3 regions of the Mesorhizobium captivum genome follow, and region 1 is predicted to be linked to each of the others. Evidence: predicted binding sites of a transcription regulator. Region 1 holds the regulator's gene; each other region holds the start of a gene.
What was found. Region 1 encodes LexA, which represses DNA repair genes until DNA is damaged. Its sites were predicted from a motif close to TGTTCNNNNTGTGTTCNG; they were not measured.
Positions count from the first base shown of each region.

Region 2: the regulator LexA is predicted to act here: its motif matches at 7,905-7,922, upstream of dinB (DNA polymerase IV).
Region 3: the regulator LexA is predicted to act here: its motif matches at 2,744-2,761, upstream of RFM40_RS05985 (DNA recombination protein RmuC).

Region 1 is NZ_JAVIJB010000002.1:189,392-199,991, forward strand. It holds gene RFM40_RS02960 (peptidyl-prolyl cis-trans isomerase) at 1-653, shown strand, start outside; gene trpD (anthranilate phosphoribosyltransferase) at 650-1,660, shown strand; gene trpC (indole-3-glycerol phosphate synthase TrpC) at 1,665-2,477, shown strand; gene moaC (cyclic pyranopterin monophosphate synthase MoaC) at 2,480-2,959, shown strand; gene RFM40_RS02980 (molybdopterin molybdotransferase MoeA) at 2,961-4,166, shown strand; gene lexA (transcriptional repressor LexA) at 4,284-5,018, shown strand; gene RFM40_RS02990 (ComEC/Rec2 family competence protein) at 5,002-7,464, opposite strand; gene gltX (glutamate--tRNA ligase) at 7,567-8,991, shown strand; gene gltA (citrate synthase) at 9,174-10,502, shown strand; gene lpxB (lipid-A-disaccharide synthase) at 10,571-10,600, opposite strand, start outside.
Region 2 is NZ_JAVIJB010000005.1:169,887-180,486, reverse strand. It holds gene RFM40_RS07275 (class I SAM-dependent methyltransferase) at 1-338, opposite strand, end outside; gene RFM40_RS07270 (hypothetical protein) at 762-1,556, opposite strand; gene RFM40_RS07265 (TadE/TadG family type IV pilus assembly protein) at 2,091-2,522, opposite strand; gene RFM40_RS07260 (TadE/TadG family type IV pilus assembly protein) at 2,512-2,952, opposite strand; gene RFM40_RS07255 (pilus assembly protein TadG-related protein) at 2,957-4,207, opposite strand; gene RFM40_RS07250 (TadE/TadG family type IV pilus assembly protein) at 4,487-5,704, shown strand; gene RFM40_RS07245 (hypothetical protein) at 5,732-5,968, opposite strand; gene RFM40_RS07240 (polymerase) at 6,033-6,284, opposite strand; gene RFM40_RS07235 (hypothetical protein) at 6,764-6,955, opposite strand; gene RFM40_RS07230 (cupin domain-containing protein) at 7,370-7,750, shown strand; gene dinB (DNA polymerase IV) at 7,998-9,251, shown strand; gene RFM40_RS07220 (endonuclease domain-containing protein) at 9,382-9,705, opposite strand; gene RFM40_RS07215 (aldose 1-epimerase) at 9,902-10,600, opposite strand, start outside.
Region 3 is NZ_JAVIJB010000004.1:154,684-165,283, forward strand. It holds gene truA (tRNA pseudouridine(38-40) synthase TruA) at 1-698, opposite strand, end outside; gene RFM40_RS05970 (GNAT family N-acetyltransferase) at 716-1,222, opposite strand; gene fmt (methionyl-tRNA formyltransferase) at 1,219-2,154, opposite strand; gene def (peptide deformylase) at 2,160-2,690, opposite strand; gene RFM40_RS05985 (DNA recombination protein RmuC) at 2,794-4,044, shown strand; gene RFM40_RS05990 (GFA family protein) at 4,301-4,705, opposite strand; gene RFM40_RS05995 (cation diffusion facilitator family transporter) at 4,740-5,699, opposite strand; gene RFM40_RS06000 (hypothetical protein) at 6,061-6,186, shown strand; gene sugE (quaternary ammonium compound efflux SMR transporter SugE) at 6,385-6,699, shown strand; gene RFM40_RS06010 (DUF6481 family protein) at 6,843-7,271, opposite strand; gene RFM40_RS06015 (LLM class flavin-dependent oxidoreductase) at 7,498-8,556, shown strand; gene RFM40_RS06020 (AI-2E family transporter) at 8,722-9,888, shown strand; gene RFM40_RS06025 (arylamine N-acetyltransferase family protein) at 9,978-10,600, shown strand, end outside.

The DNA of each region.
Region 1 (10,600 bases):
CCATCGACGCCATCGAGCGCACCGGCCAGCGGCCGGACGGCACGATCGTCAACGACCTGCCGCAATCGGCCGATCTCATCAAGGCGGTCTTCGAGGCCGAGCCGAACCAGGAAAACGAAGGCCTGACCACCGCCGACAACGGCTTCGTCTTCTATGAAGTCCAGTCGATCACGCCGGCGCGCGACCGCACGCTGGACGAGGTTCGCCAGAAGGTGGCGGCCGACTGGACGGCCGCCGAGACCGACAAGCGGCTCGACGCGAAGGCTGAGGAGCTGGAAAAGCGCCTGAAGGCCGGCACGACGCTCGACGTGATCGCGGGCGAGCTGAAGCTCGAGAAACAGACCAAGCGCGGCTTGAAGCGGGAAGCCGACGATGCCGACTTCGGCAAGGAAGGTGCCGCGGCCATGTTCGGCGTCGGCGAAGGCGGCACGGGCGTGATCCCCTCGCCCACCGGCGATGGCCAGATCCTGTTCAAGGTCGCCGAAGTCTTCGAGCCGGCAGGCGCCGATGGCAGCTCGGTTCCCGACGATGCGCAGAAATCCTTCAGCGCCGGCATGTCCGACGACCTGCTCGACCAGCTGGTGGCGCAACTGCAGTCGCAATACGACGTTCGCATCGATCCGTCCGCCGTTTCCCAGGCACAGACCCGATGAGCGCTCTCAAGACACACATAGCCAAGGTCGCCACCGGCAGCGCGCTCTCCTTCGAGGAAGCGCGTGAGGCTTTCGACATCATCATGTCGGGCGACGCGACGCCGGGCCAGATCGGCGGCTTCCTGATGGCGCTGCGCGTGCGCGGCGAGGCGGTGAGCGAGATTTCGGGCGCGGTCGCCACCATGCGCGCCAAGATGCTGCGCGTCGAAGCCCCGCTCGGCGCTATCGACATCGTCGGCACCGGCGGCGACAACTCGCACTCGGTCAACATCTCGACCGCCTCGGCCTTCGTCATTGCGGCGGTCGGCGTTCCGGTCGCCAAGCACGGCAATCGCGGCCTCTCCTCGCTGACCGGTTCGGCCGATGTGCTGACGGCGCTCGGTGTCAAGATCGACATCTCGCCGGAGACGATCGGCCGCTGCATCCACGAGGCGGGCGTCGGTTTCATGTTCGCGCCGGCGCATCACCCTGCGATGAAGCATGTCGGCCCGATCCGGGGCGAGCTCGGCACGCGCACCATCTTCAACCTGCTCGGACCGCTGTCCAACCCGGCCGGCGTCAGCCGCCAGATGGTCGGCGTCTTCCTGCCGGAATGGATCATGCCGGTGGCCGAGACGCTGAAGGCGCTTGGCGCCGATCACGCCTGGGTCGTGCATGGCGACGGCTACGACGAGATCACCACCACCGGCGAGACTCAAGTTGCCGAGCTCGCCGGCGGAGAAATCCGCAACTTCACGCTCACTCCGGAAGCGGTGGGACTGAAGCGGCACAGCAAGGAAGAGCTGCGCGGCGGCGATGCGGCCTATAACGCCACGGCATTACGCGATATGCTGGGCGGCGCTGCTGGCGCCTATCGCGACACCGTGCTGATGAATGCCGGCGCCGGGCTGGTGGTGGCTGGCAAGGCGACGACGCTCGCCGACGGCATTGAAGCGGCCGCACAGGCCATCGACAGCGGTCGCGCGCTCGCAGTGCTCGACAAGCTCATCGAGATTTCGAACGGTTAGAACTTTGTCCGATATCCTGCGCAAGATCGAAGCCTATAAGCGCGAAGAAATCGCCGCGGCGAAGCTCAGCGTGCCGCTTGCCGATATCAAGGCGAAGGCGAAGGATGCAGAACCGCCGCGCGGCTTCCTCGCGGCACTCGAGGCCAAGCGGAAGGCCGGCGGCTTCGCGCTGATCGCCGAGATCAAGAAGGCAAGCCCTTCCAAGGGGTTGATCCGCGCCGACTTCGATCCGCCGGCGCTTGCCAGGGCCTACCAGCAAGGCGGTGCTGCCTGCCTTTCGGTGTTGACCGACGCTCCGTCCTTCCAGGGCGCGCCCGCATTCCTCACCGCCGCGCGCGCCGCTGTTCGCCTGCCCGCTTTGCGCAAGGATTTCCTCTTCGACCCATACCAGGTCCACGAGGCACGGGCCTGGGGCGCGGACGCGATCCTCATCATCATGGCAAGCGTCGACGACACTCTGGCCGCCGAGCTCGAGGCCACAGCCTTCGAGCTCAACATGGACGCGCTGGTGGAGGTGCATGACGAGAAGGAGATGGAGCGCGCGCTTCGCCTCTCGTCGCGGCTGATCGGCATCAACAACCGCGATCTGCGGACATTCGAGACCAGCCTCGACGTTTCCGAGCGCCTTGCCGCCATGGTGCCGGCTGACCGGCTGCTGGTCAGCGAGAGCGGCATCTTCACCCATCAGGACTGCCGCCGGCTGGAGAAGAGCAGCATCGGCACCTTCCTGGTCGGCGAAAGCCTGATGCGGCAGGCCGACGTCGCCGCGGCAACGCAGCTTCTGCTGACCGGCAAGGCGCCGGCCGAGGCCGTTTGAGGATGCCTGTCCTCACCCATCTTGGCACCAAGGGCGAAGCCAACATGGTCGATGTCGGCGACAAGGCCGAGACGACGCGTACGGCAATCGCCGAAGGTTTTGTCACCATGCAGCCGCAAACGCTGGAGATGATCCTGGCCGGCGACGCCAAGAAGGGCGACGTGCTGGGCACCGCGCGCATCGCCGGCATCATGGCGGCCAAGAAGACGCATGAACTCGTTCCGCTCTGCCACCCGTTGCTTCTGACCAAGGTTGCGGTCGATATCGAGCCCGACCGCGCGCTGCCCGGCCTGAAGGTGACCGCGCTTGCCCGTGTCACCGGCAAGACGGGCGTGGAGATGGAGGCGCTGACCGCGGCGTCGGTCGCGTGCCTCACCATCTACGACATGGCCAAGGCGGCCGACCGCGCTATGGTGATTTCCGGCATCAGGCTGGTCGAGAAGACCGGCGGCAAGTCGGGCGACTACAAGGCGGGTTCCTAAGATGGCGCTGGTTCCGGTCGCCGAGGCGCTCGAGCGCCTGCTGGACGGCGCGACTGCGCTGCCGGGCGAAAGCGTACCGTTGGCTGACGCGGCGGATAGGGTTCTGACCGAACCGGTGGTGGCGCTGCGCACCCAGCCGCCCTTCAATGCTTCGGCCATGGACGGCTATGCCGCACGCTTTGCGGATGTGGGCTCGGTGCCGGCGCGGCTCTCCGTGATCGGCATGGCGCCCGCCGGGCGTGGCTTTGCCGGCACTGTCGGCAAGGGCGAGTCGGTGCGCATTTTCACCGGCGCGCCTGTGCCCGAAGGCGCCGACACGATCGTCATCCAGGAGAATGTCCGCGACCTCGGCGGCGGCCAGATCGAGGTGACCGAGCCGACGTCCGCAGGACGCAACATCCGGCGAGCCGGTCTCGACTTCTTGCAAGGCGACGTTCTCTTGGAAAAAGGCCGCCTGCTCGATCCGGCAGCGCTTTCATTGGCGGCGTCGGCCAACCATCCAAGCCTCACCGTAGTGCGCCGACCGCTGGTTGCCATCATCGCCACCGGCGACGAACTGCTGCCGCCGGGCAGTGAACTCGGCCCCGACCAGATCATCTCGTCCAATGCCTATGGCGTCGTTGCGGCCGCGCAGGCGGTTGGCGCGCGCGCTCTCGATCTCGGCATCGCCGCCGACCGCCATGACGCGATCGCGGCTCTGGTCGGAAAGGCCGTCGAGGCCGGCGCCGATGTCATCGTCACCCTCGGTGGCGCGTCGGTCGGCGATCATGACCTGATCCACGACGTGCTGACTGGCCAAGGCATGCAGCTCGATTTCTGGAAGATCGCCATGCGCCCCGGCAAACCGTTGATGTTTGGCCGGCTTGGCAACATCCGCTGCATCGGCCTGCCCGGCAATCCGGTGGCAAGCCTTGTCTGCTCGCAATTGTTCCTGAAGCCGCTTCTGGCGCGTCTCGGCGGCCGCAGCTATCGGCAGGACATCCGCACTGCGCGGCTGGCTGCCGCAATGCACGCCAACGATCTCAGGCAGGACTATGTGCGGGCCGTCGTGCGCGAGGAGGCGGGGCAGCTGGTCGCGACGCCGTTCAGCGTCCAGGATTCCTCGATGCTCAAGATGCTGGCCGACGCCAACGGCCTCATCGTGCGCCAGCCCTTCGCCCCGACGGCCGAGGCCGGCGCCGAATGCAGCGTTCTGATGTTACGCTGAACAAAACGTCAACACATTCACTAAACTTTAAACGGTTGCGGAACACAACTGGAACAGATAGTGTTTGTTCTGGGTTTGTTTTTCTGATTCTGGTTTCAGGACCCGTTGGGGGCAGCCATGCTGACGCGCAAACAACATGAACTTCTGATGTTCATCCACGAACGGCTCAAGGAGAGCGGCATTCCGCCGTCTTTCGATGAGATGAAGGAAGCGCTCGACCTTGCCTCGAAGTCGGGCATCCATCGGCTGATCACGGCGTTGGAAGAGCGCGGCTTCATTCGCCGGCTGCCGAACAGGGCGCGCGCACTGGAAGTGCTGCGCCTGCCCGATTCGATCGCGCCCGGCCTCAATGCGGCCAGGAAGTTTTCGCCAAGCGTCATCCAGGGCGGCCAAGGCAATCTCGGCCGGCAGATCAAGCCAGCGGCGCCCTCGCGCGCGCCAACGCCCAGCAATGACGACGATGCCGTTTCGGCCGTGTCCATTCCGGTGATGGGCCGCATCGCCGCCGGCGTGCCGATCGACGCCATCCAGCATCAGACGCATTCGATCACGGTGCCGCCGGACATGATCGCGGGCGGCGAGCATTACGCGCTGGAGGTCAAGGGCGACTCGATGATCGAGGCCGGCATCTTCGACGGCGACACGGTCATCATCCGCAACGCCAACACCGCGAGCCCGGGCGAGATCGTGGTCGCGCTGGTCGACGACGAGGAAGCGACGCTGAAGCGCTTCCGCCGCAAGGGCGCCTCGATCGCGCTCGAAGCCGCCAACCCGGCCTATGAGACCCGCATCTTCGGCCCCGATCGCGTCAAGGTTCAGGGCAAGCTCGTCGGGCTCATTCGCCGCTACTGACTGGCTGGGGCGGCTTGGACTCTGACTTTTCGGGCTTCTTGTGGGGCGCCAGCCCTCTAGCCTCGCGCGAATACCGTCGTTGCTCGCGCCAGGGGCGGTAAGGCTTTTGCACGGCATACTGAATAGCCGGCCGCGCCGTTGCCGATTGCGGATCAAAGAAGACGGCGGCACTGCCATCGCGTGCCAGCTGCCGCTTGGTGACGACGAGAACCCGTGGATCGCGGCAAGGATTGTAGGCCGTGGCGTCGTTGATGACGACGAGATCAGCGAAGCCGCAGGCCGGTCGTGCACTCTCGCGGTTTTCCGCCAACGCGACGATCGCACCGGAAGGATGCCGGCCGATGCAGAGGTCACCGGTGCAATAGAACGGCGAACCTGGCGGCAGGTCGACGGGATCGGCTATGTCGAGCGCGTCTTTGGCGAACGTCTCCGGCGGCACGATCGCCTCGGCCTTCAGCGCGCGTTTCCAGTTGTCGGTGGTGAATTCGTTGGAGCGGGCACGGTTGATGGCGAGTTCGCCGCCGCCGATCGGCATGGCCACCAGATTCGCGTCCTCGGAGATCAGCAGGTCCGGCGTGCGCACCTGCGGAATGGTCAGCAAGGCCGCAACTGCGAAAGGAATTGCGGCCAGCCTGAGCCAGGTTGTGGCCATGGTGGCAATGACGAGCGCGATTGTTGCCAGCAGCACCGACTGGATCGAGATCAGCCCCACGGCATCGACCGGCGACCATTGCGAAATCCAGGCCGAGATCGCGATCATCGCCGTCAGGCCTTTGCCCATCAAATAGAGGAAAGGCCCATCGAAGCCGAACGGCATCATCACCGCGCTGGCGACGGCAAGGAACATCACGACCGTGACGATCGGCATGATCGCCAGATTTGCCAATAGGCTGAGCGGCGAGACGCGCTGGAAATGCCAGATGGCAAACAGCGCCGTAGCACTTCCGGCGATGATCGAGGTCATGGCGGCGCCACCCGCTCCGACCGCCAGCTTTCGCGACAGGAACCGCAGGAACGAACGCTTTGCCGGCGGCGCCCTCACTTTGTCGGCGCGGTAGTCGGCCCAGCCGGCATAGGCGCCGACAAGGGCGGCGGTTGCGGCGAACGACATCTGGAAGCTTGGGCCGACCACTTCATGTGGCGACACAAGGATGACGGCGATGGCCGAGATCGCCTGGTTGCGCATCGTCAGCGCCGCGCGGTCGAACAGCACGGCAACCAGCATGACGGCCAGCATGATGAAGCTTCGCTCGGCGGCGACCACCACGCCGGAGATGACGAGATAGGCGGCGATCGAGACAAGCGCGATGGCAGCGGCATATTTCTTCACCGGGCGCCGCGAAGAGAAATCCGGAAACAGCGCGAAGGCGCCGCGCAGCAGAAGCATGATCGTGCCGGCGACCAGCGCCATATGCAGGCCTGAAATCGAGATGTGGTAGATGCCGGTCCGCCGCATCGCCTCGTTGATGTCTTCGGGGATGCCGGCGCGAACGCCGACGATCAGCGCCGCGGCAATCTCGCCTTCAGGTCCGCCGACGGTGCTTCTGATGTGATCGGCAATGTTTTCGCGCGCGTTCTCGATCGCCGAGGCGATGCTCGCCCCGGGGGCAGGATCGGTTGTCGAAATGGCTTTCGGGTCGCCGAGGAAAAAGCCGCTGCCGCCGATGCCGGAAAAATAGCTATCGAAGGAAAAGTCATAACTTTCGGGGCGGACCGGTCCGGTCGGCGGCAAGAGCCGTGCATAGCCTGTCACCAGCGACCCTGCCTTCGTATCGGGCGGAATCCTGCGTGCCGAGAGCCTGACGCGATCCGGCGCGTAGCGCAGCGTCGGATGCGCGGTCGAGATGAGGTCAATGGTCAGCCGCACACGGCCATTGGCCATTTCCTCGGCGATGACGACGCGACCGGTCAGCCGCGTCTGGATCTCGGAGCCGAGCATCGGCGTTGCGGTCCGCCATGTCTCGACCTTCGCGGCGACAAAGCCCAATGCGCAAAGCAGCGCCGCCATGAAGAGAAGATGCGTCTTTGGCCAAGAGCGGGAAATGGCCGCGCAGACCGCCATCAGCGCTACCGCCGCCTGCGGCCTGTAGAGATCGGGCTCCGTGTTCAGGGAAAAATAGAAGATCACGCCGGCAGCCAGGAACACCGGCACCAGCAGGAAGCCGATGCCGCGGTCGAGCTCGGTCGTAGCGGCTACAACGACGCTTTGGCGAAACGCGGAAAACGAGGCGCGGTGGAACTGCCGTCGGATCCGGTCGATGGTTGCCGACTTTGGCGGCTGCAGGGCGGCACCGCCGTCCGGCGGTAAAATCTCACCAGCCGGCCGCGGCATCGGAAGCGAAACCGGCGCCGCTTCAGCAGGCGCGGTGCCGGCAAACAGCAGGCGCTCGCTGACGCCAGCCGTCGTCCCCTCGCCCTCCACCGCGCCCCGGCCACGTCCAGCCATCGGGTCTGCCCCTTGCGCCCCAGACCTCCTATGCTACATGAACCGCGACAGCGCGAAAGTCCGCGCAACCACGCCTGTTTTCAGTGCCATTCTGAGAGTTCCATGTCCGATAAGGTCGTCACCCGTTTTGCCCCCTCGCCCACCGGCTACCTGCACATCGGCGGGGCGCGCACGGCGCTGTTCAACTGGCTCTATGCCAAGCACACGGGCGGCACGATGCTGCTGCGCATCGAGGACACCGATCGCGAGCGCTCCACCGAGGCTGCGACGGCTGCCATTCTGGATGGACTGACCTGGCTCAGCCTCTCTTGGGACGGCGAAGCAGTGTCGCAGTTCGCGCGTGCGCCGCGCCACCGCGAGGTGGCCGAGGAGCTCGTGCGTCTCGGCAAGGCTTACTACAGCTACGAGACGCCGGCAGAGCTCGAGGCGATGCGCGAGGCGGCGCGGGCCAAGGGCCTGCCGCCGCGCTACAACGGCCAGTGGCGCGACCGCAACCCCTCCGAGGCGCCTCCCGGCGTCAAGGGCGCGATCCGTATCAAGGCGCCTATCGAGGGCGAGACCATCGTGCACGACCGCGTGCAGGGCGAGGTGCGTTTCCCGAACAAAGATCTCGACGACTTCATCATCCTGCGCTCGGACGGCAACCCGACTTACATGCATGCCGTCGTTGTCGACGACCATGACATGGGTGTCACCCACATCATCCGCGGCGACGATCATCTGACCAACGCGGCGCGCCAGACCGTGATCTACAACGCCATGGGCTGGGCTGTGCCGTCGATGTCGCACATCCCGCTGATCCATGGCGCGGACGGCGCCAAGCTGTCTAAGCGCCACGGCGCGCTCGGTGTCGAGGCCTACCGCGCCATGGGCTATCTGCCCGAGGCGCTGCTCAACTATCTGGCCAGGCTCGGCTGGAGCCATGGCGACGACGAGGTGATGTCGATCGAGGACATGATCTCATGGTTCGACATCGGCGACGTCAACAAGGGTGCCGCGCGCTTCGACTTCGCCAAGCTCGAGGCGCTGAACGGCGTGCACATGCGCCAGATGGACGACAAGGCCCTCTTCGACATCTTCGTCGCCACCTTGCCCTATCTCGAGGGCGGACCGGCGCTCGCGGCAAAGCTCGACGACAGGCGCAAGGCACAGCTGCTGGCCGCCATGCCCGGCCTCAAGGAGCGGGCAAAGACGCTGGTCGAGCTCGTTGACGGAGCCGCCTTCCTGTTCGTGGAGCGACCCCTGCAGCTCGATGAGAAGGCCGCAGGATTGCTTGGCGCTGACGCGCGCGCCATCCTTCGTGGTGCCCATGCAGCGCTCGCGGCGGTCCCCGGCAACTGGAGTGCGGCAACCGCAGAAGCCGCTATTCGTGACTTTGCGCAGGCCGGCGGCCACAAACTTGGCGCCGTGGCTCAACCGTTGAGAGCCGCGCTCACCGGCCGGAGCACCTCGCCCGGCGTGTTCGACGTGCTTGCCGTCTTGGGGCGCGCGGAGAGCCTGGCGCGGATCGGAGATCAAATCGATTAGGAGCGAACTGGCCCAAGAAGATTGGCATTGAAAGGTGTGTTTCGCAGTGCAACATTAGGCCTTGGCCCAATCTGGCACGCACCTCCTAAAATGCGGTGGTAAGTTCGCGCATTCCGGTGATTTCGACGTGTCGTTTGCAGGAATTGCCTTGCCGGCATGAGGAAACATAAAGGAGTTTGAGAATGAGCGACGCTGCGACAAAACTGGAATCGGGCGGCAGGGCGCATGAGTCGACCGCCAGGCTCGAACTCGCCGGCAAGACCCATGAATTCAAGGTGCGAAGCGGCTCGACCGGACCTGACGTCATCGACATCGGCGCGCTCTACAGCACCACTGGCGCCTTCACCTACGATCCGGGCTTCACGTCGACGGCGAGCTGCGAGTCGGCGATCACCTTCATCGACGGCGATGCCGGCATCCTCTTGCATCGCGGCTATCCGATCGACCAGCTTGCCGAGCATGGCGACTTCCTCGAGGTCTGCTACCTCCTACTCTACGGCGAATTGCCGACCAAGGCGCAGAAGGACGACTTCGACTATCGCGTGACGCGTCACACCATGGTTCATGAGCAGATGTCGCGTTTCTTCACCGGCTTCCGCCGGGACGCGCATCCGATGGCCGTCATGTGCGGCGTGGTCGGCGCGCTGTCGGCCTTCTACCATGACTCGACCGACATCTCGGACCCGTACCAGCGCATGGTCGCCTCGATGCGCCTGATCGCCAAGATGCCGACGATCGCCGCGATGGCCTACAAATACCATATCGGCCAGCCCTTCATTTATCCGAAGAACGAGCTGAACTTCGCCGCCAACTTCCTGCATATGTGCTTTGCGGTGCCCTGCGAGGAGTACAAGATCAATCCGGTGCTGGCGCGCGCCATGGAGCGCATCTTCATCCTGCATGCCGACCACGAGCAGAACGCCTCGACCTCTACCGTGCGGCTTGCCGGCTCGTCGGGCGCCAACCCGTTCGCTTGCATCGCCGCCGGCATCGCCTGCCTGTGGGGCCCCGCGCATGGCGGCGCCAATGAGGCGGCCCTCAACATGCTGGGCGAGATCGGCCATGTCGACCAGATCCCGGAATTCATCGCCCGCGCCAAGGACAAGAACGATCCGTTCCGGCTGATGGGCTTCGGCCACCGCGTCTACAAGAACTATGATCCGCGAGCAAAGATCATGCAGAAGACCGCGCATGAGGTGCTGGGCGAGCTCGGCATCAAGGACGATCCGCTGCTCGACATCGCGATGGAGCTGGAAAAGATCGCACTCACCGATTCCTACTTCATCGAGAAGAAGCTCTATCCGAACGTCGACTTCTATTCGGGCATCACGCTGAAGGCGCTGGGCTTCCCCACCACCATGTTCACCGTGCTATTCGCGGTCGCCCGCACCGTCGGCTGGATCGCGCAGTGGAAGGAAATGATCGAGGATCCCCACCAGAAGATCGGCCGCCCGCGCCAGCTCTACACCGGCGCCACGGAACGCGACTACGTGCCGATTGCGAAAAGGTGAGCGAATAGCGAATAGTGCAGGTTTCGCCAGCAGTTCCCGGCTTTTTGCTACTCGCTACTCGCTACTCGCTACTCGCTATTCGCTCTCTTGATGCATCC
Region 2 (10,600 bases), on a different contig from region 1:
GGCTCGGAAAAGCTTCGCCAGTCGCGATCCGCCAGTTCGAAGATGCCGGTGGTCAGCCGACCGGCGTGATCGCGGCACGTCCTTTGCGTCTGCATGAGCATCGGCTCCGAACCGTCGAGCGCTAGCACCCGGCAATCGCCAAACCGCTCCAGCAAGGCGCGGCTGAGCAAGCCCTCGCCGGGGCAGAGTTCGACCAGCAGGGCGCCCGGCGCGGCAGGGATCAGGTCGGCGATGATGTCGATCTGGCGTTCGCGCTCGGGAACGAAGTAGCGCCCGTAGTCGAGAAAGCTGCGGGAGTTGTTCTCATCCCAGTGCTTTGTGCCGTGCATGTCCGTCATGACGTGATCCTTCCGTTTCGCCTGACCATGCCCGCGGCTCCGCCGGCCGTCGTGATGGCCGGCTGAAATTCGGCTGAAATCGGCGGGAGGTGACGTCATTGGTCCGTGCATGCGGCCAAGCCCGGACGACGGCACGACAACAAATATTGCTCGACTCCCCTTTCCAAATGACGATTATATCGTAATACGACATTTATATAAAAATCTCAGGTGGCAACCAGGAACGGGGGCCGACATCCAACGCTGCGGCTCCCGCTTTGGCTCGCCTTGAAAGAGGCGAGCTTTTTTTCATCATGAGCAGTTCAGCCCGCCATCTCGTCGCTGCCCGGTCCCCGCCGTTCGAAGGGGTTGCTATCGGGCCAAACAAAATGCCGCCGGGCGAGGCCGGCGGCATTCTAGTTCACCCTCTGGCAGGCTCGCGCCTTACGGCGTCGTCGTCGATGCGGCTGCCTGGTCGATCTTGTCGGCCAGCACGCCCTTGGCCCAGTCGGTCACCTCCTGATCGACCGGCTTGTTGGCCATGTCCTGGAGCGCCGCGTCGAGCGAGGCGTCGTCGGGAGCGGGCGTATTGGTCGCCTCGGTCTGGGCATCCGCGACCGCTTGGGTGTCATCGGCGATTGCCGTGTTCTGCGCGTCGATCTGCGCCTGCACGTCGGCGATCTGAGCGTCGAGAGCCGTCTGCTGTTCGGGCGTGAAGCCGGTAGTGTCAGTCGCATTGAGGTCGGCGAGCTGCGTGGTGAGGTCGGCGAGCGTGGCCTGGTCGGCGGCCAGCTTGGCGTTTGCCGCGTCGAGCTTGGCCTGCGCGTTCTGAGCTGCGGCCGTCTGCGTCACATAGGCCTGGATGCCGGCGAACTTCTTGCTCTTGGAATTCATGTAGGCGTTGATGTTGCGCTGAAGCGAGTTCAGCCGGCCGAGCTTGGCATGGATGTTCTTTTCCTTCGGCGTCGCAGCCGTGGCCGTGTCATCCGTGGTGTCGTCGGTCGTGTCGTCCGCCTTGGCCAACTGACCCTTAGCCGACGCCGACTTGCCGTGCGAGGCGCTGCTGTTGCCCTTGCCGCCGCCATTGCCGTTACCGCCGCCGCCGCCGTTGCCGTTGCCGCCGCCATGGCTGCCGCCATTGCCGTGGCCGCCGCCGTTGCCGCCGGCCCCGGCAAGCGCCGGAGCAGCCGCGAGCGCCAGGAGGGCAAGTGATGCTAAAAGAGTTTTTCGGATCGTCATCGTGTTTCTCCGCAGGTGAATCGCCACCACTGCCCAACCGCTAGGCCGCGTCATATGAGAATTCCCTAACGGCTTGGAGTAACTTTTAGACAAATACCGTCGCGGCAAGAGAGCAAACCTGGGAAGCGCCCCTGGAACCGGCCACGCTCCAATATTAACTTATTGGAATCATTTCATAAATAAATGGCCCATGCTCGTATCCGCCCTCTGGAACAATGAAGGCCCATGCCGCATCGGACTATGGACCCAAGGTCATGCGGCCGGGGTCGGCGCAAGGGTTCCAAATCCTTGTTTATGTAGAGGTTTTCGCAAAAAACGCCGCGCCAGTCGTGGGCGCCGCGCATGGGAGCCGTCAGCCTTTGGCCGCTCAAGCGCGTCGGCGGTTTGTCTTACGCATCCCGGATGAATATCGACATATACTTTTATATAGTTTTCCTGGAAATGCGATCTTGCTTGGCGCATTCCGGACGGAAAACCGCTGCGCACTTTCCTGGAAGTGCCGATCAGCTCGACAGGCGGCGGATTCAGTTCCGGCTATGACGGGCAAGCACCTTTCACGCTGTCGAGCAGCGGCACGTTCACCGTGGTCGATTGGCTGATCGGGAAGTCGCTGAAAAACGGGAAATCGATGACGAAGGCATAGCTGGCGTTCACATGCGCTATGCAGAAGCCGCCGCTAGGCTTGTCGGTGGCAATCGTGACGCTCACATTCTGCAGGCCAAGCGCCTGCAGCTTCTGCGTGGCGATCGTCTGGATCTGCGATTGGGTCAGCGTGTTGTTGAGCTGCAGCGAGCGCGCGGAGGCCTCCAGCGCATAGCGCACGCTGGACATGTTGTTCATCGACCAGCCGAAGGCAAAGATGCCGAACAAAAGCATGATCAGGAAGGGCACGATCAGCGCGAATTCAATCGCGGCCCCGCCCGAGGCATTGCCGGCGAACGCCTTTGCTCTTTTGTTAACGAACACGGACGACCTGCTCATGGGCGAGCGCGCTGTTGTGTGGGAAGACGCCGAAGGTGAAAGGCGGCACCCAGGTGCCCGACGCCTGGATCTGGACATAAATCGAGGGAAGCTTGGATCCCGCGCAGACGGTCGATGACGTGACCACGGTCGTTCCGCATTTGTAGGCGCGGGTAATCACGACCGCCGCATCGTCCGGTTTCTTTTCCCAACTGGTAAGCGCGGCGGCCTGGATGGCGTTATCGTCGGAGGCGCCGGCCAACAGCAGGTTCGCCGCCGTCTTCACGCCGGACCGCATCGCCAGCGAACTGGTGACGTAGGACCAGCCGTCGGCGATGCCGAAGAGCGCGGTGCACAACACCGGCAGCACGAGAGCGAATTCCACCGCGGCAGCGCCGGAGCGGTTCTTGCGGAAGCGGATCGCTGCCGGCCCCATGCCGCTACTCGACGACCGCGACCGACGCCGCCGCCGGGATATCCCTCATCCCGAGGCTCGTGCAGTCCTGCTTGATGGTGGTGCTCCCCGACCATTGGATGGTGTCGGCAACCACCTGCGTGCAGCCGCCCGTCCCGGAGAAGTTGCCTAGATAGTTGACCTGCTGCCTGGGGAAATAGATGGCGCCAGTCAGCAACGAGTCCGCGGTGCCGTTGAAGGTGCTCTGCGCCGCGTTCCCGGTCCTGTCGCCATAGAACAGCACGCCGGAATAGGTGCCCGAGGTCGGCGCGCTGAGCGTGACCGTGGCGTTGCCGTTCATGCTGACGGTGTTGCTGCCGGACATGAAGATGGTTACGCCGGTGCAGGGTGCAGCGCAGGTCACCACCGCGCCGGCGTTGATCTTGAAACTGCCTTGCACGACATAAGTGCCCGAAGAAAGGGCGACATTGCCCTTGAGGTCCATCCCGCTGCAATAGGTCCCAGCCTGGAGTGTTTGCGACGTCTTGCTGCCGTTGACATTCTTGCACGGGTTGGTGGCCGCCGGCGTCGCCAGATCGGAGAACGGGTCAGAAGCGGGCAATGCCTGGGTGATAGGGGTCTTGCAGACCGTGGTCACGGGATTGTTCAGCACAATGCCGCCGACCGAGATCAGGCAGTCGACCGAGAGCCCGGCCGACCCTTGCGTCTTGATGGCATCGCTGGCAGTCGAATTCGCCATGATCGAGCAGCCGACCAGGTTGACGTTGGTGTTGCCGGAAAACAGCACCGACTGCGGGGCCGCCGGATCGAGCGCCCGCATGCAGGCCTTGGAGGCATCGGTGATCAGCGCCACCGCCCTCGCCTTTTCCGATACTTTGCTCTGGGTAAAGATGGCGGTGAACATCCGGTCGAGATTCTGGTTGAGGATAACCTCGACCGCCTTCTTGGCCGTGTTCGGCCCCGAGGTGGGCGGCGTGTGGACGACAATGGTGCCGTTGCCGAGCCCGTTGTCGGTCGCCGACTGTGTGGCGGCCGCCGTGATCGCCGCCGTATCGGATCCCGCGACCTTTTCCAGCGCGCCCGCGTAGGCGGCGGCGTCCGCCGTCGCCTGCAGCTTCAGGCTCGAATAGTACCAATAGGACGTCTCGACCCCGAGCCCCGCCCCGCCGACCACGACCGGCAAAGCAAGCGCGAAGATGGTTGCAACATTGCCGCCCTCGCCCCTTCGCAGGCGAGAGGAGACGAAATATTTGAAGATCAGACCGAGTGAGGTCATGGCCAAGCGCGCCCAAGCTATCCCAGCCATCACGTCAGCACTCGCCGATAAACGAATGCCTAATTTTTTTCCTCGACTTGCGGCTTTTGGACCCCTGAGGGCGTATTTTCCCCCTTACGTCGTAGGACATCGGACTTAGGTCCCAGCTGACATCAGACTAAGGTGTAACTATTAGAAAAAGCTGCTATTTTAGCATTTTCTGCATTTTATCTTTTTCGGAAATCCCTCGTAGAGACAGGATGGCGTATCGCTCTTCCATATCCGGCGAGGGCGGCTCCGATGATTGGACGGTTCTGGGCTTCGAAACGCGGCAATTTTGCGCTGGCGACTGCGATCGCCATGGTGCCGCTGATGCTCGTTGTGGCCGGCGCCGTCGACCTAGTGGGCACCAGCAACGACGCCGCGCAATTGCAGAACTCGCTGGACGCGGCCGGGCTTGCGGTGGGCACGAAGTACCAGCCGGAGATGTCGGCCGGCGACGTGCGGCAGATCGGCAAGACTTTCTTCGCGGCCAATATGAGCGCGGCCGACGCCGATGAATATTCGGGCAGCGTTGACGCCTTCCAGGCGACCGCCAGCGGCGATCCGAGCGCCTACTATATTTCTCTGTCGTCGAGCATCAGCCGACCGGCCTTCGTCAGCGGCGCGCCCGCTTGGGAAGCGATCCGCTCCGCCTCCATCGAGGTCAAGCCCGGGGCGCAGGCATGTGTGCTGGCGCTAGATCCGCATGTGAGTTCCGCTGTCAGTCTGCAAGGCTCGACCAATGTCGCGATGAACGGCTGCGTGATCGCCGCCAACTCGGACGCAGCCGACGCCGTCAGCCGGGGCGGCTCGGCGATCGTCAGCGCCGGATGCGTCTCGACGGTCGGTGCCACGTCGGGTATGACGCCGCCCAACGCCACCCTTTCCTGCGGCGCGCCGCTGGAAAACCAGTACGCGTCCTTCGATCCGCTGGCCAACGTCACGCCTCCTCCTTACGGGCTCTGCCAGCCGATGCCCAACGGCAAGACGATCACGCTCTCGCCGGGTACCTATTGCGACAAGACGTGGTCGGGAAAGATCACGCTCAATCCGGGCATCTATATCCTGCGCAACGTCACCATAAAGCCTGGCGGCAACGGCAGCCTGACCGGTCACGGTGTGACCATCTTCATGATGGAAGGCTCGCAGCTCATCATCAACGCCAACGAGACAGTGGACCTCTCGCCTATGACCAGCGGTCCTTATGCCGGCATCTCCATCTTTCAGGCCCACGGCAACACACAAGCGCTGACGCTGAACGGCGGATCCGGCTCGGTGGTGAGCGGCTTTATCTATGCCCCCGACGCGCCCATCACCTATGCCGGCAACTCGGACATGAATGCGCAGGGCAGTTGCCTGCGGCTGGTCGGCAAAACCGTCGCTATGACGGGAACCTCGTCCGTGAAGTCGGACTGCACGGCCGAGCTCGGCAACCGCGAGATGTATGCCGGCAGGATGATCACCCTGGTGAAGTAGCGCCAATCTCCCCCTCGATGGGGGAGATCACAACTCGCCCACGATATCAGCGCCCGCCTGCTCGTCGAACAACACCGCGCAGCCGCGCTCCAACGCCACTTGGCTCAAGGCATTCGCCGCCGCCTCGTCCGACGAGACGAAGTCGCCGGTCAGGACGCGCAGTTCCTCGACGGCTTTCGACATTGAGATGAAGCGCCCGGCCGCGCGATCACTCGCGCAGGCATCGACGACGCAAAGAAGATCGATGAGTTCGAAGCTATCCATGGCGGCCTCCGCCCACAGCATCCCTTCGCGGGAGTCAACGGCGCGGTGTGCGGACAGGTTCCGCTTACGAATTAGACGACGGCCTCGACAGCGGCCTCTGGGGTGCGAGCTTGAGATCGAAGCGCGGCGGCAGGCAAGGCTCGAAGCAGACCTTGCGCACGGATCCGGTCGCGGCCGGATCGACCGGAAGCAGAATGACCATCTGCGCCTGCCGTGCCGGCCAGAGCGGCCTGCCGAAGACGAGGAAGATGCCGGCGATCACGGCTGCCAGCAAAAGGGCGGCGAATAGGTTCGCGATAAACTCGCCGGGTTGCATGGGCGTCTCCATGGAGCAGTTCGCCGATTGCTCTCTTGCCGGTCGCAATTCCGAACGGAAAACCGCTGCGCACTTTTCCTGGAATTGCTCTCTTTGTTCATCGCAATTCCGGACGGAAAACCGCTGCGCACTTTTCCTGGAATTGCTGGAAGCTGCCCGCCACATCGCAGGAAATGGCGGGCACTCCAGTCTGAGCCGCCGATGAAGGGACTTTGTTCGACGACCTGTCAGGCAATGAATTGCCGGCGTACTTGTTTCCAAAAATCCGGCCACTCGGGCCTCTGCAGTGCAAGGTGAGACTTCAGTCGCACAGGCGCTACGGACCGTAGCCCGGCGCCCGGACATTCGCTTCCCGGCCCTGCCCGCTAGCGGCGGCCAACCGCTTCGGCCAGGCGCAACCAGTTGACGAGGAGCGCGTTGATCGAATGGCTACTCCAGCTCTGGCCCGCGCATTCCCCTCCGGTAGACGCGGGCCTTTTTTAGTCGTCCATTTCCATCGGCTCATGGCCGGGCCTTTGATGCCAGACGACCTGGCGGAAATCCGTCAGTTCGACAACCTGGTCGCAGACCGGACAGATGTAGCTGTCACAACACTGGCGGAGCGCCGGCGGGCCACGACGGGTGCCGAGGACCCGCGGATGGGTTTGCGTTTTCGGAGCCTGATGAAGCATCGGTTTCCTCCCTGTTTTCTTAGTTTGATTGCCTCCGTCCGATGGTCCTCCCCGCCCGGTCACGTCCCGGCCTGGCCAGCGTGCGGCGCACACTTGGCAAAGCTCGAGACCGATCTGGTTGGGAATTGCGACGGCGGCGACGGGATCGTCCAGACCGGTTGCCGAGGATTCATCGAATTCTCCCTTTTGGGGCGAGAACAGATGGCCCCCTCAACCATCGTCGTGCCGACGCTCCGAGCAGCAAATCACCGGCAGGACGTGCGTGCAATAGCCGCTGCGCGGCAAAATCGATTTCCCGCCGCGCCTTGCAATTACATTAGCAATCACTCATTGAAAGGCGTATGAATCCGGCAGCGGTCGCCGGCGATCGCGGCGTCAGGCTCCGCTTGGACTCATGGAATATGGGAGGATGCCATGGCCGAAGCTGCAATGAATGTCACCAAGCTCGAATCCAAGTCGCACAACAACCCCGATGAAGTCCGCTCGCCCGCCAAGACACGTGTCGAAATCGTGCGGCTGCCGGGCTACACGCTCGGGCGGCTCAACATGGAGCCGGGCTGGAAATGGTCCGAATGCGTGAAGCCGGTGGTCAAGACCGACAGCTGCCAGGTCTCGCATGTCGGCTATGTCGTGTCCGGGACGATCACTGTGCGCATGAACGACGGGACCGAGAAAACCTTCACCGAGGGCACGTCTTATACGATCCCGCCCGGCCATGACGCCTGGGTGGTAGGCAATCAGCCGTTCCAATGCATCGAGGTGCTCAGCGCAGAGCAATACGCCAAGCCGGCGTAGGGTTGCGGCTGGCGCCGAAGCGTTGCAACAGCCAAATCCCCAAAGGGGAGATCGGCAGCTTCCGTCGTCGCGCGCAACCTTTCCAATCGCCTCGGTTGCAACCGGCTGTAAACGTTCTCTTGTGCAGTGCGGCAGCTTGACAAGAAACTGCTTTTGTTCTCTTTATGTTCCGACGAACACCGCTTACAACAGCCGCTGCTAATGCTGCAATGCCAAAAAGCGGACGGGATGGAGACGGGAGCGCGCGATGCCCGCCACGAACGCCGCCACCATCCTTCATGCCGATCTCGACGCTTTCTATGCGTCCGTCGAGCAGTTGCTCGATCCTTCGCTGCGCGGCAAGCCGATCGCGGTCGGAGGCGGCGTCGTGCTTGCCGCCTCCTATGAGGCCAAGGTTTTCGGCGTGCGCGGCGGCATGCCCGGCCGCAAGGCGCGCGAACTCTGCCCGCAGCTGATCTTTGTCGGCGGACGTTTCAGCGAATACCAGCGCCTCGGCGACGCCGCGATCAAGGTGCTCGACGATTTCACGCCGCTGGTCGAGCGCATCTCGATCGACGAGGCCTTCGCCGACGTCGCCGGCTGCACGCATCTGTTCGGGCCGCCGGAGGAGATCGCCAAGACCATCCGCCGCCGCGTGAAGAGCGAGCTCGGGCTGCCGATCTCGATCGGCGTGGCGCGGACGAAGCATCTCGCCAAGATCGCCTCGCAGGTGGCCAAGCCCGACGGGCTGGTGGTGGTCGAACCCGGCACCGAGCTCGCCTTCCTGCACGATTTGCCGGTGTCGCTGATGTGGGGCGTCGGCCCGGCGACCAAGGCCAGGCTCGCCGAAATCGGCATCGAGACCATCGGGCAACTTGCGCGTACGCATAGCGGCGCGCTGGAACGGCTGATCGGCCACGCCGCCGGCCAGAAGCTCGCGGCGCTTGCCTGGAACCGCGACCCGCGAAAACTCCAGACGCATCGCCGCGCGATTTCCGCCGGCGCGCAATCGGCGCTCGGCCGCAAGCCCGCGCTGCCACGCGTCTTCGTGCCGACGCTCTTGCATCTGGCCGACCGTGTCGCCAGCCGCCTGCGCGCCAAGAACCGGCCCGGCCGCACGGTGACGGTGCGGGTGCGCTTTGCCGACATGCGCGCGGTCACCCGCTCGATGACGCTGGAGCAGCCGATTTCGGCCACCACGATGCTCGCCGAAATCGCCGAGGAGCTGGTGCGCGGCGTGCTCGCCGCCAACGCCCGAGAGAAGGAGATATCGCTGCTGGCGATCTCGGTCTCGCATCTGGAAGAGCATGCCGAACTGCAGCTCGAACTGCCGCTCGGCTTGGCGGATGAGAAGTTGAAGCCCGGCAGCCGCAAAGGTCTCGCCCGCTTCGGCGCCGACCGCGCCGTCGACAAGATCCGCCAACGCTTCGGCAAGGAGGCGGTGGGCTACGGCACGGTGGCGCTGGAAGCCGCGCGTTCGGTGCCCGATGAATTCAGGGAGCTCGCCGAGAAGGAGTTGTGAGGGGCAGCTTCACCGCTGGCGTCTGCTCTTGCGACGTTGGAGATTGGCGAAAGCCGACGCGACGTCCAATCTCCCCCCAAGTGGGGGAGATGTCCGGCAGGACAGAGGGGGGCGCTGTCCCGCCAGCGTCTCAGATCGGACCAGCCAATCCCGCCGTAATAACAATGTGCTGACAGACATTGTCGATGTCGCGGATGACCTCGTCGTTCCAGACGCGCAGGACGGTCCAGCCGTCCTGTTGCAGTCGATTGGTTCTGGTTTCGTCGGCATCTGCACGGCTCGCTTCGCCATGCTGTGACCCGTCTACCTCCACGATCAGCTTCTTCTCCGGGCAGGCGAAGTCGACAATGTAGCCTGCGATTGGATACTGTCTGCGAAACCCCAGGCCCATCAGCCGATGCGCACGGAGTTCGTTCCACAACTTCAACTCCGCATCAGTCATGACCTTGCGCATCGATTTCGCGTTGGCGCGGTGTCTCGGTGGTGGAGGCGTATGCGGCATGGTCGGAGTTAGGATGCTGAGGTTGGGTCGCCAACGCTTCTACTCTACGGCGCCCCCCTCTGTCCTGCCGGACATCTCCCCCACAAGGGGGGAGATTGGACGTCGCCTTCGGCTTTCGCCAATCGCCAGCGTTGCAGGATTCGCGTCTTCAATCTGTGTCCATCACCGCCCAATCCAGCCGCATCGTCGCGCTCATCGTTTCCCCATCTTCGAGCGGCGTCAGCCCTTCGCCGTGATGCGCATCGACCGGGTGCGATACCGGCTCGAAGCAGAAGAAGCCGGCATCGGGTGACGGCGAATAGAGGATGTAGACGCCAAGCTCCGGCGAGGCGCTCAGCGTGATCGCGATCCCGTCCTCGATCTGCGTGATTGAGGCGCGGCCGTTCCAGCCGTCGAAGGCGTTGTTCACCCACTCCAGCGGCAGCGGGATGGGGCGCTCGAAATCCCAACCCGGACGCTCGCTCACCGGTACGACGCCGACGGGCAAATGGCGCTCGTCTTCCAGCCAGACGCGCTTGGCCCCCGCCTTCAGCAGAGTGGTATCGCCGCGCGGGAACCACGGGTGGAAACCGAGGCCGTAAGGCAGCCGCATGCCGGCGCGGTTCTCGACCGTGAGGTGCGCCTCCAGCGCGCCGTCGCGCAGCGCATAGGTGACCGACGCAGCATAGCGGTAAGGGCCGATCGCGCCGTCTTCGAGCACCAGCTCCGCCTCGGTGTCGGTATGGCGGGCAAGCCGCCACGGCTTCTGGAAACCGTCGCCATGGATCGGAAAGGCCTCGCCCGGCACATTCGGCGCGACGGCATGGAACTGGCCATCAAAGGTGAAGCCGCCGCCGGAGATACGGTT
Region 3 (10,600 bases), on a different contig from region 1:
TGGCCGCAGGCGGCGCGGTCGCGCGCTTCCAGCGCCGCCTTGAGGTCGGCGGCGCTCCAGGAGCCGTCGCCGACCCGTCTCAGCGAACCCACCATCGAGCGCACCTGGTTGTGCAGGAACGAGCGCGCCGAGGTTCGGACCTCGATGAGATCGCCATTGCTGCCGACATCGAGGCGGTCGAGCGTGCGGACCGGGCTTTCGGCCTGGCACTGGGTGGAGCGGAAAGTGGTGAAATTATGCCGCCCGAGCAGCACTTTCGCCGCCTCGTGCATGGCCTCGGCATCCAGCCGTTTCGGCACCCACCAGACCCTGCCCTTTTCCAGAGCCGACGGGGCGCGGCGATTGAGGATGCGATAGAGATAGTGGCGGCCGGTGGCCGAAAAGCGCGCGTCGAAGCCGTCGGCGACGACCGCCGCCTTCAGGACGGCGATGCGCGCGCCGGCCGCCTGCAGATGGGCGTTGACGGCATCGCGCACCTTGTCGCCCGCCCAGGCCTTGGCAAGATCGACATGCGCCACCTGGGCGGTGGCGTGCACGCCGGCATCGGTGCGGCCGGCGGCACGTAACCTTACTTCTTCGCCGCAGAATTTTTCGATCGCCTGCTCGATCGCCTGCTGCACCGAAGGCTGGTCCGCCTGATGCTGCCAGCCGGCGAATTGGCTGCCGTCATATTCGATATCGAGACGAAAACGCGGCATATGCAGTTGGCGCTCGCCTAAGCGGCGAGCGCGGTAAATGCGGAAGCGTAGACCAGCTTGCCGGTCGCGGGCGCGTCGCCCCAGGCAAGAGCCTGCAGAGCCTCGCCCTGGTACTCGCTCTCGAACTTTTCGGCGCGGGCATGGGCGTAGCCGAAGCGGCCATAATAGGCCGGGTCGCCCAGCACCACGGCCAGCGTCTCGCCGGCTTCCTTGAGGCGGACATGCGCCTCGCGGATCAGCGCGCCGCCGATGCCGGTGCCGTGGAAGGACGGCTCGACCGCCAGCGGCGCCAGCGCCAGCGCCGCGAAGCGCTTGCCGCCGTTCTGCACGAAAAGCCTGGAAAACAGGATGTGGCCGACGACCTGTCCGTCTTCTTCCGCGACCAGCTCGACGACGGCGTCGCCGCCGGTCACCAGCGCGTCGACCAGGCCGGCCTCCGCCTGCTGGCCAAAGGCATGCTCTTCGACGAGGCGGATCGCCTCGCGATCCCGCGGCGTCGCCGCGCGTATCGACATCATGCTCATGTTAGTTTCGTTCCTTTTTCGATCTTGGCCCCGCGCAAAAACTCCTGCGCGGCGGCGGGCCTTCCGCCCGCCCGTTGAACTTCGACCAGCCGCACCGCGCCTGACCCGCAGGCGACCGTCAGCCGGTCATCGAGAATTCCTCCCGACTCGCCGACGCCATCTGAGGGCGTCGAGCGAAGCAGTTTCAGCCGCTCCACGCGGCCGCCAATTTCGACCTCGCACCACGCGCCTGGAAAGGGCGAGAGGCCGCGAATGTGATTGTGGACTTCGCCGGCAGGCCGCGTCCAGTCTACGCGTGTCTCCGATTTATCGATCTTTCGGGCGTAGGTCACCCCTTCCGTCGCCTGTTGGGTAAATGTCAGACAATTTATCCCCAGCCGCGTCAGCGCTTCCACCATCAGCGAAGCGCCGATAGCCATCAGGCGGTCGTGCAATTCACCGGCGGTCATATCGGGTGCGATGGCGCATTTTTCAACCAATGCCACCGGACCGGTGTCCAAACCTTCTTCCATGCGCATCACCATCATGCCGGTCTCGGCATCGCCGGCCATGATGGCGCGCTGGATGGGAGCGGCGCCCCGCCAGCGCGGCAGAAGCGAGGCGTGGCCGTTGAGGCAGCCGAGTCTGGTCGCCTCCAGGACGCGTTTTGGGAGAAGCAGCCCATAGGCGACGACCACGGCGACGTCAGCCCGCAAGGCGGCGAAGGCCTGCTGCTCGGCTTCGCCCTTGAGCGATGTCGGCGTGCGCACCTCAAAACCCAGCCGTTCCGCCTCGCGCTGCACCGGCGACGGCGTCAATTCCAGCCCGCGCCGGCCGGCGGCGCGCGGCGGCTGCGTGTAGACGGCGGCGATGTCATGGCCGGCCTCGGCGATCGCGCGCAAGGTCGGCACGGAAAAATCCGGCGTGCCCATGAAGATGACGCGCAGGGGCATGACCCCTAGCCCACCATCTTGCCCGGCGCCTTGTCCTTGGCGAGCTTCTTGAATTTCCTCACCACCATGTCGCGCTTCAGCTTCGAGATGTGGTCGATGAACAACACGCCGTTGAGATGGTCGATCTCGTGCTGCAGGCAGGTCGCCATCAGGCCTTCGGCCTGCATCTCCTGCAGCTTGCCGTCGCGGTCGAGATATTTGACCCGCACCGCGGCCGGACGCTCGACCTCGGCATAGTAGTCGGGGATCGACAGGCAGCCTTCCTCATAGACCGAGCGCTGGTCCGAGCTTTCGAGGATCTCCGGGTTGATGAAGACGTGCGGGGCAGGCGGCTCGTCTTCCTTGGCAAGGTCGATGACCAGCAAGCGCCTCGGCTCGCCGACCTGGATCGCCGCCAGCCCGATGCCCGGCGCGTCATACATGGTCTCCAGCATGTCGTCGGCGAGCTTGCGCAAATCGCCGTCGACGCGCTCGACCGGTTTGGAAACCTGGCGCAGGATCGGATCGGGAAGGATGATGAGCGGCTTGATCGACATGGCGTCTCACCTAAGACGTCGTTGGAAAAGCGTCAACCGGGACGACTTTGCCCTGTTCACGTTTTGATCTGTGCCAGTGGGCCGAATCGGTTATGCTGCGGGCATGAACGACATGACCTCCATCCTTTCCGAGCCAGTTGCACGACTCGGCGCTACCACGATCACGCTCGGCCAGGCGCTCGGTTTCGGCGCAGCGCTGCTGCTTGCGCTGTTCATGGCGCTCGTCGTCGCGTTGTGGCGCGCCGCAGGGGCACGCGCGGTGGCGGCGACAGAGGCCGCCGACCATGCGCGTGACACCGAGGCGCGCATGGCCGACATCCTGCAGGCGCAGGCCGAGATGCAGGGACGGATGGGCGCGATCGCCGAAGTGTTCGGGGCGCGGCAGGCCGAGCTCACCCAGTCGCTGGGACAGCGGCTCGACGCCATGACCGGCCGCCTCGGCCAGACGATGGCCGAGCAGACCAAGTCGACGCATGAGAGCCTGGCCAAGCTTCAGGAGCGGCTGGCGGTGATCGACACCGCGCAAGGCAATATCCAGTCTTTAGCCGGACAGGTGGTGCAGCTGCAGGCGATCCTCTCCAACAAGCAGACGCGCGGCGCCTTCGGCCAGTCGCGCATGGAGGCGATCATCGCCGACGGCCTGCCGCACGGCGCCTACGAATTCCAGGCCGGCCTCTCCAACGGCAGCCGGCCGGATTGCCTGGTGCGGATGCCGAACGGCGCGCCGATGCTTGCCATCGACGCCAAATTCCCGCTCGAAGCCTGGAACGCCATTCGCGCCGCCGAAGGCGCCGACCTGCAGAAGGCGGCGGCGCAGGCGTTCCGCCGCGACATCGAGGTGCATATCCGCGATATCGCCGAAAAATACCTGATCCAGGGCGAGACGCAGGACACCGCCTTCATGTTCGTGCCGTCGGAATCGGTGTTCGCCGAGATCCACGAGAATTTCGAGGCAGTGGTGCAGAAGGCGCACCGCGCCCGCGTCGTCATCGTCTCGCCCTCGCTTTTGATGCTGTCGATCCAGGTTATCCAGGCGATCTTGAAGGACGCGCGCATGCGCGAGCAGGCGCATCTGATCCAGGGCGAGGTCATCCGCCTGATGGAGGACGTTCAGCGCGTCGACGAGCGGGTGCGCCGGCTGCAGACGCATTTCGGCCAGGCGACCAAGGATATCGACGACATCCTCGTCTCGACGTCGAAAGTGACCAAGCGCGGCCAGAAGATCGAGGCGCTGGAGTTCGCCGAAGGCGAAGCCGAGCCTCCGCGCAGTCCGGCAAAAGTGGAGGCTGGCGCGCGCGTTGCGGACTCGAAGACGGGCCAATTGCGACTCAGGGTCGTCGAGGACGGCGAGTAGCAGGGCTCCTACGCGTTGGCGATTAGCCGAAGCGCCTGTCTCTTCGTCATTCTAGGGCGGAGCAAGGAGCTAAGCGACGCGCGCAGACCCTAGAATCCATGCCGCGACTGCGAAGTGCCGCAACGGTGAAGAATTCTGATCCGTCGCGTTCCACGGCAAAGGTCATGGCATGGATCCTCGGGTCAAGCCCGAGGATGACGAACGGACAGCGGGCTTCGGCTAATCGCCAAGGTCTGAGGCAGCCCCGCCTGACTGATTACTGCTCCTCGACGATCCTGGTGCCTTCGAATTCCGGCAGCCAGTGCAGCGCCGAGCGATGCCAGTACTGCGTCCTCGGCACCAGCTGGTCGCGCTGGCGCGCCGTGCCGGTCCGGATGCCATAGACCTTCGGCCCGTCGCCGACGGACGTGACATAAAGATGCGAACCGCAATCGCCGCAAAAGGCCTGCGCCCGCTTGGCGCCGCTCGACCCGGTCTTGATGTAGACCTTGGGCGTGCCCTTGGTGATGCGATAATCTTCCTCCGGCACCCGCACGGTGACGCGAAAAGCCGTGCCGGTGAGTTTCTGGCAATCCGTGCAGTGGCAGATCGAGGTCTTTTCGGGATCGACCTCCGCCTCATAGGTGATGGCGCCGCAATGGCACCCGCCGTCGATTCTCATCGGCTTACTCCCTAAAAGATGGTTTCGTTCAAACCTAATCCTCTTCGGAGACCTCGGCGATAGCCTTACGCCTGCGCTCCCATGTGCCAGTCGCCTGCGGCTTGACGAACAGCCTGGTGATTTCGGGCATTTCCTTTTTCAGTCGTGCCTCCAGACGCTCAACGCAGGCCTCGATCTCGGGCGCGGTGAGATGATCCTCGAACTCGATGCTGAGGCCCGCTACGATTTCCTCGGGGCCGATATGGACGCTCAATATGCCATTCGCCCGCTGCACTGCGGGATCCTGCTCGGCGATCGCCAGCACCTTGCGCTCCACTTCGACAGAAGCGGGCTCGCCCATAAGCAGGCCCTTGCTCTCGCGCGCCAGGAAGATCGCGGTCGCGCCGAGGATGATAGCGATGCCTATGGAGCCGACGCCATCGAGCTCGGGAATTTCCAGCAGCTCGGATGCGAGGATACCCGCGAAGGCAACGGTGAGGCCGAGCAGTGCCGCGCTGTCCTCGAAAAGTACCGTGTAGACGCTCGGATCCTTGCTGAGCCGCACCGCCTCGAACCAGCCCTCCCGGCCTTTCTGTCCCCGAAACTCCTTCAGCGCCACCAGCCAGGAGCTGCCTTCGAACAGGAAAGACAGGCCGAGCACGATGTAGTTGACCCTGGCGTTGAGGACCGGCACGGGGGCCATGATGTGGATGACGCCCTCGTAGAAGGAAACCCCGGCGCCCAGCGCGAAGACCAGAAGGGCGACGATAAAACTCCAGAAATAGAGCTCGCGCCCGTGCCCGAGCGGATGCGTGCGGTCGGGCGGGCGCGCTGCACGGCGCATGCCGTGAAGCAGAAGCCCGCCGTTGCCGGTATCGACCAGCGAATGCACGCCTTCCGACAGCATGGCGGAGGAACCGGTGAAGAGCGCAGCGGCGAACTTGGTGAGCGCGATCGCGAGATTGCCGGCGAGCGCAGCATAGATCACCCTTTTCGAGCCGCTATGCCCTGCCATCCGCTTCCAGATCCTCTTCAGAGTGCCTTAAAGCGCGTCGCGTTGAAACGGATTCAGGCGACGCGCTTTAAGTCTTTGTTTTGATGCATGTCGTTGCCCCAGAACCGCTGCACACTTCTGGGCGACATGCATTAGCTTAACGACACGCCGGCCGAAGCTCTACAGACAATGCGCCAGCCGTTGCGAGGTTCACGGGTACTGACGGACATCGGTCGCCGGCGCTCGAAACCTGTTCGATGCCCGCCGAATCAGGGAAAGCGGTTGACATCGGGGAAGCCGGCTTTCGAAGCGGCAAGCGGCCTCTTGCGGTCGGGCGTTTCTCTTGTTTCACTTGGGCTGCCCACAATCGGAGGAGCGAATCATGGCTAAAGGTGCGATGAAGGCGGGCAAGGAACCCCGCAAGCCGAAGAAGGACGCGAAGAAACCAGCCGCGGCCCCGGCTCCGAAGGCGCCGCCGGTCAAGGCGATGCGCATCAAAGAGAAGTAGACCGCCAGCGCGCTCTATCCGTCTCGATGCGGATTTGAACCGGCGGCATGCCGAATGCTGCCGGTACCTTGTTGATCGGGGGGCCGGGCTACCTATATCAACGCGGCGAGGACGACCTCGCTTCCCCGAAAAACCGGCCGGGACGACCCGCCACCTCGAGCATCGGATGACCGATGCTGGAATGACGGAGCGGCTGCGATGTCCTGGATTTTTCTTTTCTTCGCCGGCCTGTTCGAGATCGGCTGGGCGATCGGTCTCAAATACACCGAGGGTTTCTCGAAACCGCTGCCGACCGCGCTCTCAATCGCCTCGATGATCGTCAGCCTTGGCCTGCTCGGTCTGGCATTGAAGGAATTGCCGGTCGGCACGGCCTATGCGGTATGGACCGGCATCGGCACCGTCGGCACCGCCTTGCTCGGCATCTGGCTGCTCGGCGAGCCGGCGACAGCGGTCCGGCTCTCCTGCATCGGCCTGATCGTCTGCGGCATCGTCGGGCTGAAGCTCGTCGCGTGACAAACCCAGGCCAGGTAGATCGTTTTCGCGCATTTCCGGGCGGAAAACCGCTACACACTTTTCCTGGAATTGCTCCAGTGGTCAGGACAAACGCCTTCAGGGCCGCCGATGGCGACCCTGAAGCATCTTCGAACGAACCTATGTCAGCGGGCGGAGAAACCCGGCGGCGTACGGCCAACGCGCGCCTTGCGGGCAGCGTAGCGCGCGTCGCGCTTGGCCTTGCGCTCTGCCTCGTCGGCGAGCAGACGGGCGATGCGCTCATTCTCCTCGGCTTCGCGGATCTTCGCCTCGGCCGCCGCCGCCTCTTCGGCTGCACGACGAGCCGCTTCGGCCGCGGCCTCGCGCTCGGCCTTCTCGGCCGCTTCGCGCGCCAGCTTTTCCTGCTTCAGCCTGGCCTTCTCGGCCTCGCGGATCGCACGGGCCTCGAGGATCGCCTTGCGCTCCGCCTGACGCGCCAGCACCGCGGGATCATCCGCCGCCGGCTTTGCCTTGAAACGCTCCAGGAGCGCCTTCTTTGCCTCGTTCGCGGCATTGCGCCGCTCGAATATGTCTTTTTCCCTGTAGATAGCCAAATCCACTTCCCTGCAGTCAATTCGCGACGCTTACATACGCGCGAAAGCGACGAGTTCAAGCGCCAAAACGGTATGCCAGCCATGAAAATCTGCGCTGTTGCCGCAGGGATACGTCGCACGGAGCGATGCACTGTTCACAAATCGCGCCTCTGGCGGCTGGCCGGGCCGATCGCTACCTCTAGCGTCGATAAACAACGCCCAAACAGGGCATCAGGATGCAATCGACATGGAACTCGGACTCTACACTTTCGCGGATGTCAGCCCGGAACCCGGCCCCGGCGCCATCGGACCGCATGAACGGCTGCGCAACCTGATCGAGGAGATCGAGCTGGCCGACCAGGTCGGTCTCGACGTGTTCGGCCTCGGCGAACATCATCGTCCCGACTATGCGGCCTCGGCGCCGGTGGTCGCTCTTGCCGCGGCTGCCGAACGGACGAAGCGCATCAAGCTCACCAGCGCGGTCACCGTGCTTTCCTCCGACGATCCGGTGCGGGTCTTCCAGCAGTTCGCGACGCTCGACCTTCTGTCCAACGGCCGCGCCGAGATCATGGCCGGGCGCGGCTCCTTCATCGAATCCTTCCCTCTGTTCGGCTACAACCTTGAGGACTATGACGAGCTCTTCGCCGAGAAGCTCGACCTCCTGCTTGCTATTCGCGACCAGGTGAAGGTGACGTGGCAAGGCAAGCTCCGCGCGCCGATCAACGGCCGCGGCGTCTATCCGCGGCCATTCCAGGAAAAGCTGCCGATCTGGATTGCGATTGGCGGCACGCCGCAATCGGCGGCACGGGCCGGCGTGCTCGGCCTGCCGCTGGCGCTTGCTATCATCGGCGGCGAGCCGGCCCGCTTCGCGCCGCTGTTCGATATTTACCGCGAGGCGGCAAAGCGCGCCGGCAACGATCTCGCCACGCTTGCCACCAGCCTCAACGTGCACGGCTTCATCGCCGAGACCACCGAGGCGGCGGCCGACGACTTCTACGAGCCCCAGGCCGAGGTGATGAACCGCATCGGCCGCGAGCGCGGCTGGGGCCCGACCTCGCGGGCACATTTCGACCACGCGCGAGGTCCCGGCGGTGCCTTGTTCGTCGGCAATCCCGAGCAGGTGGCGGAAAAGATCGTCGCCCAGCACAAGATATTCGGCAACGACCGCTTCCTGCTGCAGATGGCGATCGGCACCATGCCGCATGCCAAGATCATGAAGGCGATCGAGCTTTACGGCACCAGGGTGGCGCCGATCGTGCGCAAGGAAACGGCGACGGCCGCGCCCACACCGGCGCCGGTAGCCTGACGATACCAGTCCGACAGGATCCGTTCATCCCCGCCGGCTAGCCCCCCTCTATCTCTTTGTTTTAATGCGATTCGGACGGAAAACCGTTCCCACTTTTCCTGGAATTGCTCCAACGGAACCTTGGCGCGGCGCGCACGTTTTCCTCGACGACTGCGAGGGGAACCGATGAAAGCCGAAACGACCGCGTCGGGCGCGAGTATTGCCGAAAGCCCCGATCCGCGTGCTGGCGTGCGCGCCGAATTGCGGCTGATGCGATCTATGCTAATCGGCATTTTCATCCTGATGACGGTTGCCGCGCTCTATTTTGCGCGTGCCTTCTTCATGCCGGTGATCCTGGCCTTCCTGCTGGCGCTGACGCTGACGCCGATCGTGCGCTTCCTGCGCAAGCGCGGCATACCGGAGGTGGTCTCGGCGACGTTACTGGTGTTGCTCTCCATATTTATCTTCGTCAGCGCCGGTTATCTGCTGAGCGGGCCGGTCATCAACCTTGTCAACAACAGCTACTCGATCGGCCAGCAGCTCACAGAAAGGCTTGCGCCATTCAAGCGTCCGCTCGAGATGATGGCGGATGTCTCGCGCCAGCTCGGGGCGCTGACCGAGACTACGCAGGAACCGGGCGTGCAAAGGGTCGCGGTGGCGCCGTCCGGCATCCTGTCCGCCGCGGCCAGCAACATCCTAGGGGCAGGCACCAGCATCACCATCGTCTTCGTGCTGTCGCTGTTCCTGCTTGCCTCAGGCACCTTGTTCTACGAGAAGATCGTCCAGTCCTTCACCAGCCTCAGCCAGAAGAAGCGGGCGCTGCGCGTCGTCTATGACGTCGAGCGCGAGATCTCGCATTACCTGCTCACCGTCACGCTCATCAATGCCGGCCTCGGCACGGTGATCGGGCTGGGCCTGTGGGGGCTCGGCATGCCGAACCCGCTGGTCTGGGGCGCGGCGGCGGCACTGCTCAATTTCCTGCCCTATGTCGGCGCGCTGATCACCCTTCTGCTGGTCACCGTGATCGCGCTGATCAGCTTCGACAGCATCTCCTACGCGCTGCTGGCACCCAGCTTTGTGCTGCTGTGCGACATTATCGAGGGCCAATTCGTGACGCCGGTCATGGTCGGCCGAAGACTGGAGATCAATGCGGTGGCAATCTTCATTGCCATCGCCTTCTGGTCATGGCTATGGGGCTTTATCGGCGCGCTGATGGCGGTGCCGCTGCTGGTGGTCATCAAAGTGTTCTGCGACCATTTCGAGGGCTTCAGCCATGTCGGCAATTTCCTAGCGGCCCAGCAGGCCATCGTTGTCGAAGACGAGCCGACCGAGAACAACCACAACGCCGCATGACGTTCTGGCCCAATCCTCAAACTCGGCCCTTGTTTGCCGCATCGGCGACGAGTGCCTATATCGGACCGGTCAAGCCGGACCTGCCCCTCATGACCGACGCTTCCTTCGATATCGATGCCTATTTCGCGCGCATTGGCTATCGCGGCCCTATGGATGCTTCGCTGGCAACGCTGAAGGCGCTGCACCGGCAACATCCGCAAGCGATCCCGTTCGAGAACATCGATGCCTTGATGGGCGTTTCGGTCGGGCTCGATCCGGTGTCGCTGCAGGACAAGGTCTTCAAACACGGCCGCGGCGGCTATTGCTTCGAGCACAATCTGATCTTCATGCATGCGCTTGGAGCGCTGGGTTTCAGTGTCAGCGGGCTCGCCGCCCGCGTGCTGTGGGGCCAGCCGGACGACGCCATCACGCCGCGCAGCCACATGCTGCTGCGTATCGAGCTCGATGGAAAAACCCATATCGCCGATGTCGGCTTCGGCGGCCTGACACTGACGGCGCCGCTGCTGCTGGAGCCGGATCTCGAGCAGCAGACACCGCACGAGGCGTTCCGTATCGACGAGACCGGCGATCATTTTCGCCTGCAGGTTAATATCGGTGGCGCCAATATCGGTGGCGCCAACATCAGCGGCGATTGGCGCACCCTCTACCGATTCGACATGCAGCAGGCCTACGCGGTCGATTATTCTGTGAGCAGCCATTTCCTGTCGACACA